DNA from 2 places in the Micromonospora rhizosphaerae genome. Region 2 is predicted to be linked to the other one. Evidence: riboswitches for the same ligand, from Rfam matches in the RefSeq annotation. Region 2 holds a riboswitch; the other holds the start of a gene.

Region 1 (7,251 bases), 3.6 Mb from region 2:
CGGTTCGCTGTCTCCTCCTCTGCCAGCAGGGTGACCTCGCCGGTGGCCAGGTCGTACACGGCACCGACCACGGCCACCTCCCCGCTGGCGACCGGCCCGGCGAGCAGATCGTCGGCGCGCAGCGTGGCCACCGTGCGCAGCACGTGCCGGCGTACCGCCATCGGATGGGCCCGGGGATCGTCCGCGCCCACCTCGGAGACCGCCGGGGCGATCTGGTCCACCACGTACGCCAACGAGCCGCCCGGCCGCTCCCCGGTGCGCAGGGTGTCCACGGCCGAGGCGACCGCCCCGCAGCGCTCGTGCCCGAGCACCATCACCAGCGGCACCCCGAGCTGGCCGACCACGTACTCGATCGAGCCGCAGACCGCCCGGTCCAGCACGTGCGCGCCGGTGCGGATCACGCAGATCGACCCGAAGGTCTGGTCGAAGATCGCCTCCAGCGGGACCCGCGAGTCGATACAGCCGAGCAGCACGGCGTACGGCTCCTGGTCGCCGGAGGCGACGGCCGCCGCGGCGGTCACGTCGTGGCCGTGCACGGGCTGACCGCTGACGAAGCGGCGGTTTCCGGCGAGCAGCTCGGCGAGGGCCGTACGGGGCGTGCGGCCGGCCGACATCCGCCGAGGCGAGGACATGCCCACCAGCCTGGTCGCCGATCCGACGCCGCGGGCGCCGGTTGCGAATCTTCTCACCACCACGATTGGCGTGTTGTCATGATGGGTAGCCGGTGTTACCGCCGGGTTAACCCGGTGTGAAGCGACACCGGGCGGCCTGGGGGAGGCGGCGATGCCGGAGCACCTGGAGCTACGGCTTCCCGACGACGTACGCCTGCACGTCGAGGCGACCGGGCCGCGCGACGCCGAAGTCACCGTGATCCTGCTGCACGGCTGGACGCTGGACGGGCGGGCCTGGCACCATCAGCTCGCCCACCTGCGGGAACGCTTCGGCGACCGGGTCCGCGTGGTCAGCTACGACGCCCGGGGGCACGGCCGGTCCAGCTGCATGCCGCTGCGCACGGCCACCCTGGCCCAGCTCGGCGACGACCTGGCCGCGGTGGTCGACGAGGTCGCCCCGACCGGTCGGGTGGTGCTCGTCGGGCACTCGATGGGTGGGATGACCGTGATGGAGTACGCCCACCGCCACCCGGCGCACTTCGCCGCCCGCACCACCGGCCTGGTCTTCGTTTCCACCACCGCCGAGGGGCACACGCACACCGTCTACGGGCTGTCGCCGCGGATCGCCCGGTTGATCCGGCTCGCCGAGACCACCGGCGCCGGGGTGCTGGCCCGGTGCGGGTCCTGGCGCCCGCCCCGGGCGCTGCTGCGCGCGTTGCGACCCAGCATCCGCTGGATGCTCTTCGGGGACCGCTCCGAAGCGGCCGACATCCGGCTGGTCACCTCCGCGGTGGCCCGTGCCTCGCTGCGCTCGATCGGCGGGTTCCGCGCCTCCATCGGGGCCCAGCACCGGCTGGACACCCTCGCCGAGCTGGCCCACCTACCGGCCGCCGCGCTGGTCGGCGACCGGGACCGGCTCACCCCGCCGCCGTGCGCGGAGTCGATCGCTGCGGCGCTGCCGACCACCGAGCTGACCGTCTGCCCGGGCGCCGGGCACATGCTGATGATGGAACGGCCGGACGAGGTCAACGCGGCGCTGACCGGGGTGCTCCGGCAGGTGCTGGAGCGGCCCGGCCTGGGCGGCGCCCGCACCGGGACCGGGGACGCACCGGCTGCCGGGGTGGGAACGGCCGGATAACGGGCAACCGGGACGGGGTGTTCCGGGAACCGGCATGGCCCTCGCGAGGGCTGACGTGCTGGCCCGTACCCTCATTCAGCGCGTCATGCCCCACCGCCGTGACCACAGGAGCCACCCCGTTGACCGACCAGACCACCCTGGACCGCGAGATCGCCGTCGAACAGCGGCATCTCGACCGGGTGTACGCCCGCCTGGCCGAACTGCGTCGGTCGGCCGCCGACGCCGAGCGGGAGGGCTACCGGCTGGCCCGGGTCGGCAACTTCGGGGCGCTGGTCGAACGGGACGCGATGGTCTTCCACGCGGCGCAGCGCCGGCACGTGCTGGAGGCCGAGCACGAGGGGCTGGTCTTCGGCCGGCTCGACCTGAGTGCGGGTCAGGTGCTGCACGTGGGACGGCTCGGGGTGCGCGGCGAGAACGCCGAGACGTTGGTGGTGGACTGGCGGGCACCGGCCGCCGCCGCCTTCTACCAGGCGACGCCGGCCGAGCCGTTGGGCGTGGTGCGGCGACGCACCATCCAGTCCTCCGCCGAGAAGGTGACCCGGATCGAGGACGACCTGCTCGATCCCGCCGCAGCGCCGCCGGACATGGCGGTGGTCGGCGACGGGGCGCTGCTGGCCACCCTGTCCCGCGCCACCGGCCGGGGCATGCGCGACATCGTTGCCACCATCCAGCGCGAGCAGGACCAGGCGATCCGCTCCCCCGGCTCCGGAGTCACGATCGTCTCCGGCGGCCCGGGCACCGGCAAGACCGCGGTGGCCCTGCACCGGGCCGCGTACCTGCTCTACTCCGACCGCAACCGGTACGCCGGCGGCGGGATCCTGGTGGTCGGCCCGTCCACCGTCTTCGTCCAGTACATCGCCTCGGTGCTCCCCTCGCTCGGTGAGGAGAACGCCACCCTGCACTCGCTCGGCTCGCTCTTCCCCGGCATGTCCGCCACCCGGACCGACCCGCCCGAGGTGGCGGCGGTGAAGGGGTCGCTGCGGATGCGCCGGGTGCTGGAGCGCGCGGTCCGGGACGCGGTGCCGGACTCGCCGGAGGAGCTGCGCCTGCTCTACCGCGGCGAGCTGCTCCGGCTGGAGCGCCGGGAGCTCGACGGCATCCGGGACCGGGCACTGCCGAGGGGCGCGCGCCGCAATGAGGTGCGCCGCGCCGCCTTCGACGCCGTCCTCTCGGCGCTGTACGCACAGGCCCGCCAGCTGCGCGTCGGCCGGCTGCCGGAGCAGCGCGCCTTCGAGGACGAGATCATCGAGCGGCCCGAGTTCCGGGAGTTTCTCAAGGCGTGGTGGCCCCGGCTGCACCCTCGGCACGTGCTCGGCTGGCTGACCCGCCCCGACCGGCTACGCCGGTACGCGGGCGGCATCCTCGCCGGCAGCGAGATCCGGCTGCTCTCCGCCGCGTACCGGAGCCTGGACACCGAGGGGCTGACCATCGCCGACATCGCGCTGCTGGACGAGTTGGACGCGCTGCTGGGCAAGCCGGTGCAGCGGGCGAAGCCCAGGCGCGACCCGTTCCAGCTCGCCGGTGGCGTTCGCGAGCTGAGCACCTTCGCCGACCGGCAGCGCGCGGCCCGGGCCGCGGCGCGGGAGCGGCCGGCGGACTACCGCGAGTACGCGCACGTGGTGGTCGACGAGGCGCAGGACGTGTCGCCGATGCAGTGGCGGATGATCGGCCGGCGGGGCCGGCTGGCGTCCTGGACGGTGGTGGGGGATCCGGCGCAGACCGCCTGGACCGGCGACGCGGAGGAGCTGACCCGGGCCCGGGACCAGGCCCTCGGCCGGCGCCGCCGGCACCAGTTCACGCTGACCACCAACTACCGCAACTCGGCGGAGATCTTCGCGGTCGCGGCGGCGGAGATCCGCCGGCTCTACCCCGAGCTGCCGCTGCCCACCGCGGTCCGCTCCACCGGTGTGGCACCCGTCGAGCGGACCGTGCCGGCGGCCGAGCTGCCCGCGGCCACGGTCGAGGCGGCGGGCACCCTGCTCGGCGAGGTCGAGGGGACGGTCGGCGTGATCACGCCGGTGCCGCGTCGGGACGAGGTGGCCGGCTGGCTGGGCGAACTGGGCGGCTCCCGGCTCCAGGTGGTGACGAGCCTGCAGGCCAAGGGCATGGAGTACGACGGCGTCGTGCTGGTCGCGCCGAGCGAGATCCGGGCCGATCCGGGGTCCGGGGTGCGGACCCTCTACGTGGCCCTCTCCCGCGCCACCCAGCGCCTCACCACGATCGACCCGGTCACCTGATCGGGGGCCTGGGCCGGGTGGGCAGCGGGCAATCACTTGCATATATAGCGATGTGAACATAGATTGGATCGGGCCCGGGCGAAGGACGGAGGGTGTGGGCGTGGGCGCAGGTCATGGGCACCACGGCTCGGTCACCAACGCCGCACAGCGCCACCGTGGCCGGCTCTGGGGCGCCTTCGGGCTGCTCACCGCCCTGATGCTGGTCGAGGCAGCGACCGCGTTCGCGACCGGCTCGCTGGCCCTGCTCTCCGACGCCGGGCACATGTTCACCGACGTGCTGGGCATCGGCATGGCGCTCGCCGCGATCACCGCGACCCGGCGCGCCGACACCGACCCCCAGCGCACCTTCGGGCTCTACCGACTGGAGGTGCTGGCCGCGCTGGCCAACGCGGTGCTGCTCGGCGGCGTCGCGGTCTACGTGCTGATCGAGGCGGTACGCCGGTTCGGTCAGCCACCGGAGGTGCTGGCCGGGCCGATGCTCGCGGTGGCGCTGCTCGGCCTGCTGGCCAACCTCGCCGCCTTCGCCCTGCTGCGCGGCGGCGCGCAGGTGAGCATCAACCTGCGCGGGGCCTACCTGGAGGTGCTGGGCGACCTGCTCGGCTCGCTCGGGGTGATCGCCGCGGCGCTGATCATCGCGCTCACCGACTGGTGGTGGGTCGACCCGCTGGTGGCCGTTGCGATCGGGCTGTTCATCCTGCCCCGCACCTGGCGGCTGGGGCGGGCCGCCGTCCGCATCCTGGTGCAGGCCGCCCCGGAGCACCTCCAGGTGACCGCGGTGCACGACCGGCTGGCCGCGGTGCCCGGCGTCGCCGAGGTGCACGACCTGCACGTCTGGACGCTGACCTCCGGGATGGAGGTGGCCTCGGCCCACCTCACCATCGCTCCCGGGGCGGATCTGGGCGAGGTGCTGGCCGCCGCGCGGACGGCCCTGCACGAGGACTTCCAGATCGATCACGCCACGTTGCAGATCGAGCCCGGAGCGTCGCCCGGGTCCTGTAGCGCCGTCGAGTGGTAATTAGGGCAAACTTAAATCTGCGTGGTTGTTGTCCATCAATGCCGGTTTCGTCCGGTCTCGCGCCGGTAGGCTCGGTCGCGGCCTCCGCCGAGCGGCGCCCTCCGGCGCCTGCGGTGGCCGTCGCCTAATCGCCCGCCTGCGGCGAGCCGGGGAACCACGTTCGTGGGGTGCATCCGCCTCAGCGCGGTAGGGATCTTCCGTCCCGAACCCGTCAGCTAACCCGGTCGGCGGCTGACGGAAGGACACCTGAATGCCATCAGTGGCACCCGTACGACGGACGGCCGCCCGATTGGCGGCCCTGCTCGTCGCGGCGCTCGCCCTCGGCGTCGCAGCCGCGCCGGTCGGCACCGCCGTGGCGGCTCCCCCGACCGGCCTGCTCGCCCCCGCTCCCGGTGGCGACGACGAGGGCGGCACCCCGGAGCTGCGGGCCCAGCTCGAGGCGGCCAGCAAGGGCTGGCTGGAGGCGAAGGCGGCGTTGGCCCGCTCGGTCAGCCGGCAGCAGCAGCTCACCGGCCAGCTCAAGACGATCGAGGCCGAGCTGAACGTCCGGGCCGCCAAGGTCGGTGAGATCGCCGGGGTCGCGTACCGGACCGGGCGGCTCAGCGCGGCGTCGGCCCTGCTCAACAGCGCCACGCCGGAAGGCTTCATGGACCGCGCGGCCGCGCTGGACCAGGTCGCCGCCAACGAGGACCGAGCGCTGCGCGACCTGGTCGAGACCCGGGACCAGGCCACCCGGACCCGGACCGCGCTGAACGTCGAGATCCAGCAACAGCGCAAGCAGGTCGCCGTGATGGCCAAGCGCAAGCAGCAGGCCGAACGCGCGCTGCAGGTGGCCAACAACCGGGCCGCCGGCGGCGCCACCCGGGGTACGTCCACCGCCAACGCCGATCCGGCCCCGCGCAACGCCGACGGCTCCTGGCCGCCGGAGTCGTGCAGCGTGAACGACCCGACCCCGGCGGACGGCTGCATCACCCCGCGCATGCTGCACGCGCTGCAGGAGGCCAAGGCGGCGGGCTTCACCCGGTACGTCTCCTGCTACCGACCGAGCGGGTCGGGCGAGCACCCGAAGGGCAGGGCCTGCGACTTCGCGGCGCAGCAGGACGGCTTCGGCGGAGTGGCCTCCGGCGGCGACCGGACCTACGGTGACAACCTGGCGGCGTACTTCGTCCGCAACGCCGACCCGCTGGCCGTGCTCTACGTGATCTGGTTCAAGCAGATCTGGCTGCCGAGCAGCGGGTGGAAGGCGTACAGCGGCGGCAACGGCGACCCGTCCAGCGACCACACCAACCACGTGCACGTCTCGGTCTACTGACCCCCGCGTCGGTGGCCCGCCCGATCCGGCAGGCCACCCGACACGGACTACGCCCCTGGACGTACGCGGGATGTCGCCGCCGGTGCCACGACGCGGCGGTGTCGGCGGACGAGCATCGGGGTCATGAGCCGACTCTCCCCCGCCGCCCGCAAGGCCCTGCTGACCCTGCACCTGGTCACCTCGCTCGGCTGGCTCGGCGCGGACCTGGTGCTGCTCACCCTGGGCATCGTCGGGCTGCGCGGCGCCGATCCCGCGGTGGTCTACCCGGCGGCGGGACTCGTCGTCACCTACCTCTTCGCGCCGCTGAGCGTGGTGGTCTGGCTGGTCGGGGTGGCGACCGCGCTGCTCACCCCGTGGGGGCTGCTGCGTTGGCGTTGGGTGCTGGTCAAACTCGTGCTCACCACCGTCATGCTCGGCCTGGTCCTGCTGCTGCTGATGCCGACCGTGCGTGGGCTCGGCGAGCTGGGTCCGGCGGTGACCACCCGCGACCGGCTCGACCTGGTGATCCCGCCGATGGTCTCCACCAGCGTGCTGATCGTGGCCACCGTGCTCTCCACCTACAAGCCGTGGGGTCGCCGCCGGGTCCGGGCCGGTGGGAACCGGCGGCCCGTGGCCGCGGGTCGGCCCTGAGCGACCACCGCCGGCTCAGCTCGCGGCGTCCGGGCCGCGCTCGAGGGCCGCGCCGAGCCGGGTGGCGAGCCCCAGATGGGCGGCCCGGGCCTGCCGGAAGGCGTACCCGAACAGGGGCGCCGGTGCGGAGAGGGTGATCTCGACGTCGATCCGGACCACGCCGGCCGGCTCGTCCTTGAACCGGGTGTGGTTGCGCACGGTGGTGGCGGGCCACTGCCGGGCCACGGTCACCACCTCGTCCTCGGTCGCGATCAGCACGTCGGCCTGGTAGGTGACCGGGAAGCGCAGCGGCCCGACCGCCAGCCGGT
Region 2 (7,251 bases):
TGGCGGTGGCGTACCTCCTGGTCATCACGGCCGCGGCGGACGCCGACGTGCGTGGCCGGCGGACGCCGTGGCGGTCGCGCCCGATGGTCTGGCTCGGTGAGGTCTCCTTCGCGTTCTACCTGGTGCACGTCTTCGTGATGGTCACCGTGTTGCGGCTGACCGGCCACCGCGGCGTCGGGCTGCCCGGTTGGTGGGGCCCGCTCGCCGTGCTCGGCTTCCTGCTGGTGAACCTGCTGCTCGCCGCGGCCATGCACCGGTACGTCGAGACGCCGATGATGCGCCGGCTGGGACCGCCTCGCCGGGCCGGCGAGCGGACACCGCCGATCCTGCCGTCGCAACGGACGCCGTCCGGACCGGTCGGTGAGCGCGACGGCGCGGCCCGGCCGATCGAGTACGCCGGACGGCGCGATCGGGCCTGAGCGAGCCTGGGCCGCCCCGTACCCCCCGTCAACGAACGAGGCGCCCCCGTGACGTCGGTGCCGCAGACGACTCGGCCGATGACCGTCCACGATGGTCGGTCTCCGCCGATCCCCTCGTCGCGACACGCCCGGAGGCGGTGCGGCGCGGGCGGTATCGGGGGTAGCGTGGACGCGTGCTCCCGGTCGCGCTCAGCTGTCCCTTGTGGTGGATGGCGCGCTGGACCGCCCGCATGCTCACCAGCCTGGCTGTGGCCGTCGCCTGTTCCCTCGGCGCCACCGCGCTGCCCGTCGGCCCGGCGGCGTCCGGGCACGCCGAGCGGGCCGCCGCTGCCAGGCCGGCCGTCGCCGACGCGCCGGCCGACCACGCGTCGCCGGCCTCCCGGCTCGCCGCGCCCACGCCGCGGTCGGACGCCTCCGTCGACGTCGCCGCCACCACCGACGCGTCGGCCCCTCCGGCCGGCAGCTCCGTCCCCGCGATCGCCCGCCCGGTCGTGGTCCCGGTCACCCGGCACCGCGCCCTCGTCGGTCTCGCCCCGGCCACCCTCGGCTCCCGCGCCCCGCCGGCCGGCTGACCGACACCGCGGCCACCCTCGGCTCCCGCGCCGGCCAGCTGACCGACACCGCCGGTCGGCGGCGTCCCGGCCCTGCTGCCCGCGGCGACGGCCCGCAACTCACCACCGACCTCACCCCGCACCCGGCCGACGGCGGCCCCGCGGCGCCCGGTCGCGCCCACCCCGTCGGGTCGTGCGGACCACTCCACCACATCCGCTTCCGTGAGGTGCCGATCATGCAGACCGTTCTCTACCAGTTTCTGATCGAGGTCCCGCGGGCCGCCCTCATCTGGTCGGGCCTGCTCGTGCTGGCCGTGGCCGTGCTCGCCGGGCTGGTGGCCCGCCCGGAGCGGGAGGCTCCACCCGACGCTGAGCCCGCCCCGGCTGCGGCGGAGGAGGCACAGCTCGCCGACCTGCGCCGGTACGCCGACGAGGTGGCGGTGGCCGCCGCCGGCGCCGCGCAGACCGCCCGTCGACGGCGGGAGCAGTGGCTGGCCGTCCAGGCGGACGTCGACCGGGCCTGGCAGGCGTACGACGAGGCCGAGGATGCCGTCCGGCGGCTCGCCGGCGCCGCCGTGCTGCCCGCTCCACGTACCCCGCGCACCCCGGCCGAGTACGCGGCCCGGGAGCGGTGGCTGCACCACGCCGCGATGGCGGCGCACTGGCGGGGCGAGTTGACGGCGCGGCAACTTGCCGACGTCTTCGCGCACCGGAACGGGTGGGACCCGCGCCGGCATCCGGCCGAGCAGGAGATCGTCCTGGCCCGGGCGGTACGCGACGGGAGGCTGGCCGGCTATCGGGCGGCGGCCGAACGGGAGCGGCGGGCCTGGCGGGACGCCGACCTGGCCGCCGAGGCGGCCCGGGCACTGGCCGTCGAGGCGTACGCCGCGGCGCAGCGGCTGCGCCCCGGCCATGCCCCGGTACGCCGATCGGCGGCGCCGGCCCTGGCCCCGATCGCCCCGGCGGGGGCGCGGACGGCCCGCTGGCGTCCGGCGCGGGTTGGCTGAATTGTGATGTGAATCTGGTGAGCCCGGTCACGCAAACACCGAAACGGTCATCTGGATCAGGTCGGGTGATTGACCCCCGCAATTGCGGGCCGGTCGCCACCGGATGTCCGATTGTCGCCCGGCGGTCCCGTCATAACTGCTTGTCCCATTGAGTGACGTCAGTGACGGGCTGTTCCGGTCAGAGTAATGATGTTCGAGGTTTACGCAGGTGGGGGTGCTTGTTTGGGGCCGTGCCCGCCGGTAGTGTCTGCGCGTCCGGTGCGGTTTCCGATCGCAACAGGCGACGCCGCGCCGACCCGCTCAATCGTGACCATCACGAACCGGGGACCCAGTGCACGTCCGGGGTGAATCCGCGAGCCACGGCCCGCGGTAGGGCGACTTCCCGCCCGAATCCGTCAGCTAACCCGGTAGGCGGTGTCGGAAGGAGTTCCATCTCGTGCAGCCTGGTCCCGCCCCTCGGTCGTCCCCCCGCCTCCACGGCGCCGCGGTGCCGTCGCTCGCCCGCTCGGCGAGCTGATTCCGGCACCCGCCCCGATGCCCGGCTGACCGGGCGCCCCCGTTCCCCGCGGCCCACCCCCGCCCACGACCATCGTCGCGCGTGAGCTTCTCCGCGCGCCGGGCCGGCGTGTGCCGCTCCAGCTCGTGGAGGATCACGTGAAGCACCGCCGTAAGCAGCAGTTGCGCGCTCTCGCCGCCAAGCGCCCCTACCAGATCGTCGCCGGCTCCGCCGCCGCGCTCGTGCTGGCCTCCGGCGCCGGCGCCCTGCTCGCCCATTCCGACGACGCACCCGTCCGCCAGGAGAGCGCCGCCGCCGTGGCCGAGCTGGCCCCCCGGCTGGGTGACGTCGCCACCCGCGGCCAGGCCCGGATCGGCGCGTCCCCGTCGAGCGCCTCGCCGTCGGCGAGCGCCACCTCGGCCAAGCCCGACCCGGACCTGACCCGCAAGGCCGCGCCGAAGCCGCCGTCGACCAAGGTCCTCGACTACAACTACGAGGCGCAGACCGCCTACTGGAACTGCGGCCCGGCCGCGGTGCGCAACGCGCTCAGCGCGAGCGGCGTCGAGACCACCCAGGACGCGATGGTCGCCCCGCTGGGCGCCACCGTGAACGGCACCAACTCGGCCGAGGACACCACCCGGGGGCTCAACCAGATGGTCAAGGGGAGTCCGTACAAGACCCACGAAATCCCGGGCCAGGCCGCGACGCCGGCGCAGATGGACCAGCTCCAGGCCGACGTCGTCAACGCGATCACCGACGGCCGCGGCGTCGTGGTGAACATCGCCGGCTCCGCCACCGACACCGACGGCGGCTGGCACTCGTTCCCGGGCGGCCACTACATCGCGGTGGTCGGCTACAAGGACGACGGCCGGACCGTGCGGATCGCCGACTCGGCCAACCCGTCGTACCCGTCGTACTGGATCACCACCATCAACCTGGCGAACTGGGCGGCCACCCGCGGCTACTCCGCCTGATCACCTGCACTGACCGTCGGGCGCCGGCTCCATCGGGAGCCGGCGCCCGACGTCGTTGCGGGCCCAACGCCGTCCGCGCTCTCGCGGATGATGTCCGACCGATGGCAGACTGCGGCCATGGCCGATGAGACGGGTACCCGCCACCTGTTGCTGCTGCACGGCATGGGCGCCACCGGCGAGGTGTGGCTGCCCTGGGCGCCGCTGCTGGAGCACCGGTGGCCGGGCCGGTGGCTCGCCCCCGACCTGGCCGGCCACGGCTGGTCGCCGCCGCTGCCGGCGTACTCCTTCGAGGGCCTGGCCCGGCGGGTGGTGGCGAGCCTGGGGCCGGTCGCCGAGCGGCTCGGGCCGCGGGACCGACTCGTGGTGCTGGGGCACTCGCTCGGCGGGGTGGTGGCGCTGGCGCTGGCCGCGCGGAGCGTCGGCCTGCCGGTGGATGCCGTCGTGGGGCTCGGCATCAAGGCCGTCTGGTCGCCCGCCGAGCTCGACAAGGCCCGCGAGTTGGCCGAGCGGCCCGTCACCTGGTTCGCCAGCCGGGACGAGGCCGCCCGCCGCTACCTGCGGGTCTCCGGCCTGGCCGGGCTCTTCGCACCGGACCACCCGGTGGTGGACGCCGGGCTGCGCCGAGAGGACGGCCGGTGGCGGCTGGCGATGGACCCGGCCGCCTTCGCGGTGGGCGAGCCGCGCCTGCCGGCGCTGCTCGCCGCGACCGACGTGCCGGTGCTGCTGGCCCGGGGCGAGCACGACCCGATGGTCACCGACGCCCAGCTCAAGGAGCTGGGCGTGCCGGTGGCGACCCTGCCCGGCCTCGGCCACAACGCCCATGTGGAGGACCCGGAGGTCGTCCTCTCCCTCCTGGACCCCTATCACTGATCCCGGTTCGGACCAACGTCGCCATCCGAGGGCGAGGCTCGCCCTGGTGACCGTCCCCGCCGTTGATCAGGCGGTGGGGGAGAGCGGTGAGCCGTCCTGAACGAGGGCGTCGGCTGCGCGGCGGGGGGCCGGTGGGTTCCAGCCCGGCTCGAGCTCCCGGCGGGCCGCGTCCAGGAACGCCTCGGCGTACGACTCGGCGGAGAAGTCGCCGAGGTAGCGGCTCCGGGTGGCCCACCGGGCCGATGCCAACGGGTCGGTGTCGAGCAGCTCCTTCAGCACCTCGTCCACGTTGGACATGTCCCGGCGCAGCACGTAACCCGAGCCGGCCAACGGGAACCGCTCGGCGAAGCGGTCCCCCTCGTCGCCCATGTCGGTCACCGCGTACGGCTTGCCGGAGTAGAGGTAGTCCGAGATGACCCCGGAGACGTCCGAGATCAGCGCGTCGGAGCGGTTGACGCACTCGGTCAGGCTCAGCTCGCGGGTCGCCGCGGCGCCCCAGCGGTGCTGGCGGCCGGTCCGGGCCTGGTCCGCGGCGAGCAGCTCGGTCAGCCGGGCGAGCTGCCGCGCCGACGCCGGGTTCTGCGAGGTGTACGGGTGGGCCCGCAGGATCACCGTGGCGCCCCGGTCCAGCAGCCGGCGGATCACCGTCTCGGCCACCGGCAGCGAGCAGTAGTTGGTGTCGGCGTGGTGCCCGGTCCAGGTCGGGGTGTAGAGGACGGTGGGGTCGGTCAGTCCAAGCGCCGGCTCCCGGCGTACCTCGATCGCCTCCACCTGCGGGCGGCCGACCACCACGAACTTCTCCGCCGGGATCTCCACGCCGGCCCGGGCGTACCGCTCGATCGCGGCCGGCCCGGCCACGAAGATCCGGTCGAAGATGGCGGAGACCGGGTTCGCGCTCGGCGCCTTGTCGCTGTCGCCGTGGTGCAGCTGCACGTGGGTGAGCTGGTTGAACCGGATGCAGTGGCTGTTCTTCGCCGCGTGGTTGACGTAGAACGCCACCCGCAGGCTCGGCACCAGCGCCTCGTCCATCGTCTTCAGGGTCGGGCAGAAGACCACCGGGGCGGTGGTGGCGGCCGCGATCGTCGGCAGGAACTCCGGCTCGCGCAGCATCACCATGAACGGCCGGCCGATCCGCTCCAGGTACGGCAGCCACATGGTGACCTGGTACTCCGACCCCGGTGGGGCGGAGAAGTAGAGCAGGAACTCGGGCTGGTGGCGGCGCAGCGCCCGACCCACCGGACCACCGCCGGCCGGCGGCCGGAACCGCCGCCGGGCCAGGTCGAGGCCGACCGCGGCGCAGCCGGCCCCGACCAGCAGGCTGGCGGCCAGCGCGAGCCAGGCCGGCAGGGCGAACGCGGCGGCGACGGCGACCGCGCCGAGGAGCACGAGCAGCGCGTCACCGAGCCGGGCGGCGACCAGCGGCGTCCAGGAGCGGACCGGCAGGTTGCCGGCGCGGATCTCCAGGGCACCCGCGTCGCGCAGCGGCCCGACCAGCAGGACCAGCCCGAGCAGGACCAGCGCGGTGGCGGCCAGCGCCGGGTCGAAGCCGTCGTCGAGCCGGCGGGCGTACCCGACCAGGATGCCCGCGGCGACCAGCACCGATTCGGCGACGCCGTCGGCGCCCGGGCGGACCCGGCGTTCCACGGCGGCGGCGGCCAGGGCGGCGACCGCGATCGCCAGCCCCCAGCCGGTCGCCCCGGTCAGCGCCACGATGAGGAAGGCCAGCACCGCCAGCCCGGTGGTCAGCGCCCGGGCCAGCAGCTTCCGGACCAGGTCACCACTCATCTCGCTCGTCCCGTCCCGCCGATCCGTCGGATCAGGCCTCGATGCCGGCGGAGAGCTGCTCGGACGAATGCGCGCCCGGCTGGGCGGGCACCGCCGCGACCTGCTCGCCCGGCGTCCGTCGTACGTCGATGACCTGGCCGGTCAGCTCGGAGATCAGCACGTCCAGCGACGCCTGGGCGACCGCCTCGGCGGAGAGCAGGGTGTGCTCCGGCTCCTCGCCGAACGCCTTGGTCCGCATCGGCGTGGCGGTGCGCTCCGGGTTGATGCAGTTGACCCGTACGCCGAACTCGGCCCACTCGTCCGCGAGGGCCTGGGTCAGGTTGACCAGGGCGGCCTTGGTGGCCGAGTAGAGGGCGTACCGGGCCCGGCCCCGGGTGTACGAGCTGGAGGTGTAGAGCAGCAGCTGACCCTTGGTCTGCTGGAGATAGGGCAGCGACTGCCGGGCGACGGTGACCGGGCCGACGAAGTTGACGTGCAGGAGCCGGTCCATGGTCTCCTCGTCCATTTCGGCCAGCGCGCCCTTCTCCAGGATCCCGGCGGTGACCACCACGTGGTCGATCCGGCCGGTGGCCTCGAAGGCGGTCTTCAGTGCGGACGCCACGTCCTCGGCCCGCTCGACGTGGGTGCCGGTGGTGGACCGGCTGAACGGGAAGACCTGGGCACCGTAGCGGCGGGCCAGCTCGGCGAGGTCGTGGCCGATGCCGTAGCTGCCGCCGAAGACCACGATGGTCCGGCCGGTCAGCTCCTCGGTGTAGCTGCGGTGGTCGGTGAGCCGGGGCGCCTGCGCGGCGGCGAGCTGGAAGAGCTTGTCCGCCAGGTGCACATCGACCGGGTGGGTGACCTTGATGTTCTCGTCCGAGCCGTCGATCACCCTGATCGGCGTGCCGGGCAGGTAGCGCAGCACCACGCCGCAGTCGTCGGTGGCGGCGAAGTCGGGGTCGCCCTCGGCCCGCCGGTACGCCTCCCGGATGGTGCCGGACCGGAAGGCCTGCGGGGTCTGGCCGCGGCGCAGCGTCGCGCGCACCGGGATGTCGGTGATGCAGTCGAGCTCGTCGACCTGGATGATCGTGTCGGCCGAGGGGATGGCCACGTCGACCGCGGAGTAGGTCCAGAGCGCGTTGACGCACTCGCGCACGATGCGGGCGCTGA

What was found. Region 2 has a riboswitch for cyclic di-AMP ahead of GA0070624_RS13870 (C39 family peptidase). Riboswitches for the same ligand answer to the same signal wherever they lie in the genome.
Region 1: another riboswitch for cyclic di-AMP. It lies ahead of GA0070624_RS30385 (coiled-coil domain-containing protein); the one in region 2 lies ahead of GA0070624_RS13870 (C39 family peptidase).

The regions. Positions count from the first base shown of each region.
Region 1 is NZ_FMHV01000002.1:6,462,232-6,469,482, forward strand. It holds gene GA0070624_RS30365 (carbonic anhydrase) at 1-632, opposite strand, end outside; gene GA0070624_RS30370 (alpha/beta fold hydrolase) at 784-1,749, shown strand; gene GA0070624_RS30375 (HelD family protein) at 1,869-3,986, shown strand; gene GA0070624_RS30380 (cation diffusion facilitator family transporter) at 4,087-5,001, shown strand; cyclic di-AMP (ydaO/yuaA leader) riboswitch at 5,113-5,247, shown strand; gene GA0070624_RS30385 (coiled-coil domain-containing protein) at 5,252-6,313, shown strand; gene GA0070624_RS30390 (hypothetical protein) at 6,437-6,943, shown strand; gene GA0070624_RS30395 (SRPBCC family protein) at 6,959-7,251, opposite strand, start outside.
Region 2 is NZ_FMHV01000002.1:2,868,006-2,875,256, forward strand. It holds gene GA0070624_RS13855 (acyltransferase family protein) at 1-419, shown strand, start outside; gene GA0070624_RS13860 (hypothetical protein) at 629-991, shown strand; gene GA0070624_RS13865 (hypothetical protein) at 1,204-1,977, shown strand; cyclic di-AMP (ydaO/yuaA leader) riboswitch at 2,265-2,406, shown strand; gene GA0070624_RS13870 (C39 family peptidase) at 2,620-3,447, shown strand; gene GA0070624_RS13875 (alpha/beta fold hydrolase) at 3,565-4,317, shown strand; gene GA0070624_RS13880 (CDP-glycerol glycerophosphotransferase family protein) at 4,384-6,102, opposite strand; gene GA0070624_RS13885 (bifunctional cytidylyltransferase/SDR family oxidoreductase) at 6,134-7,251, opposite strand, start outside.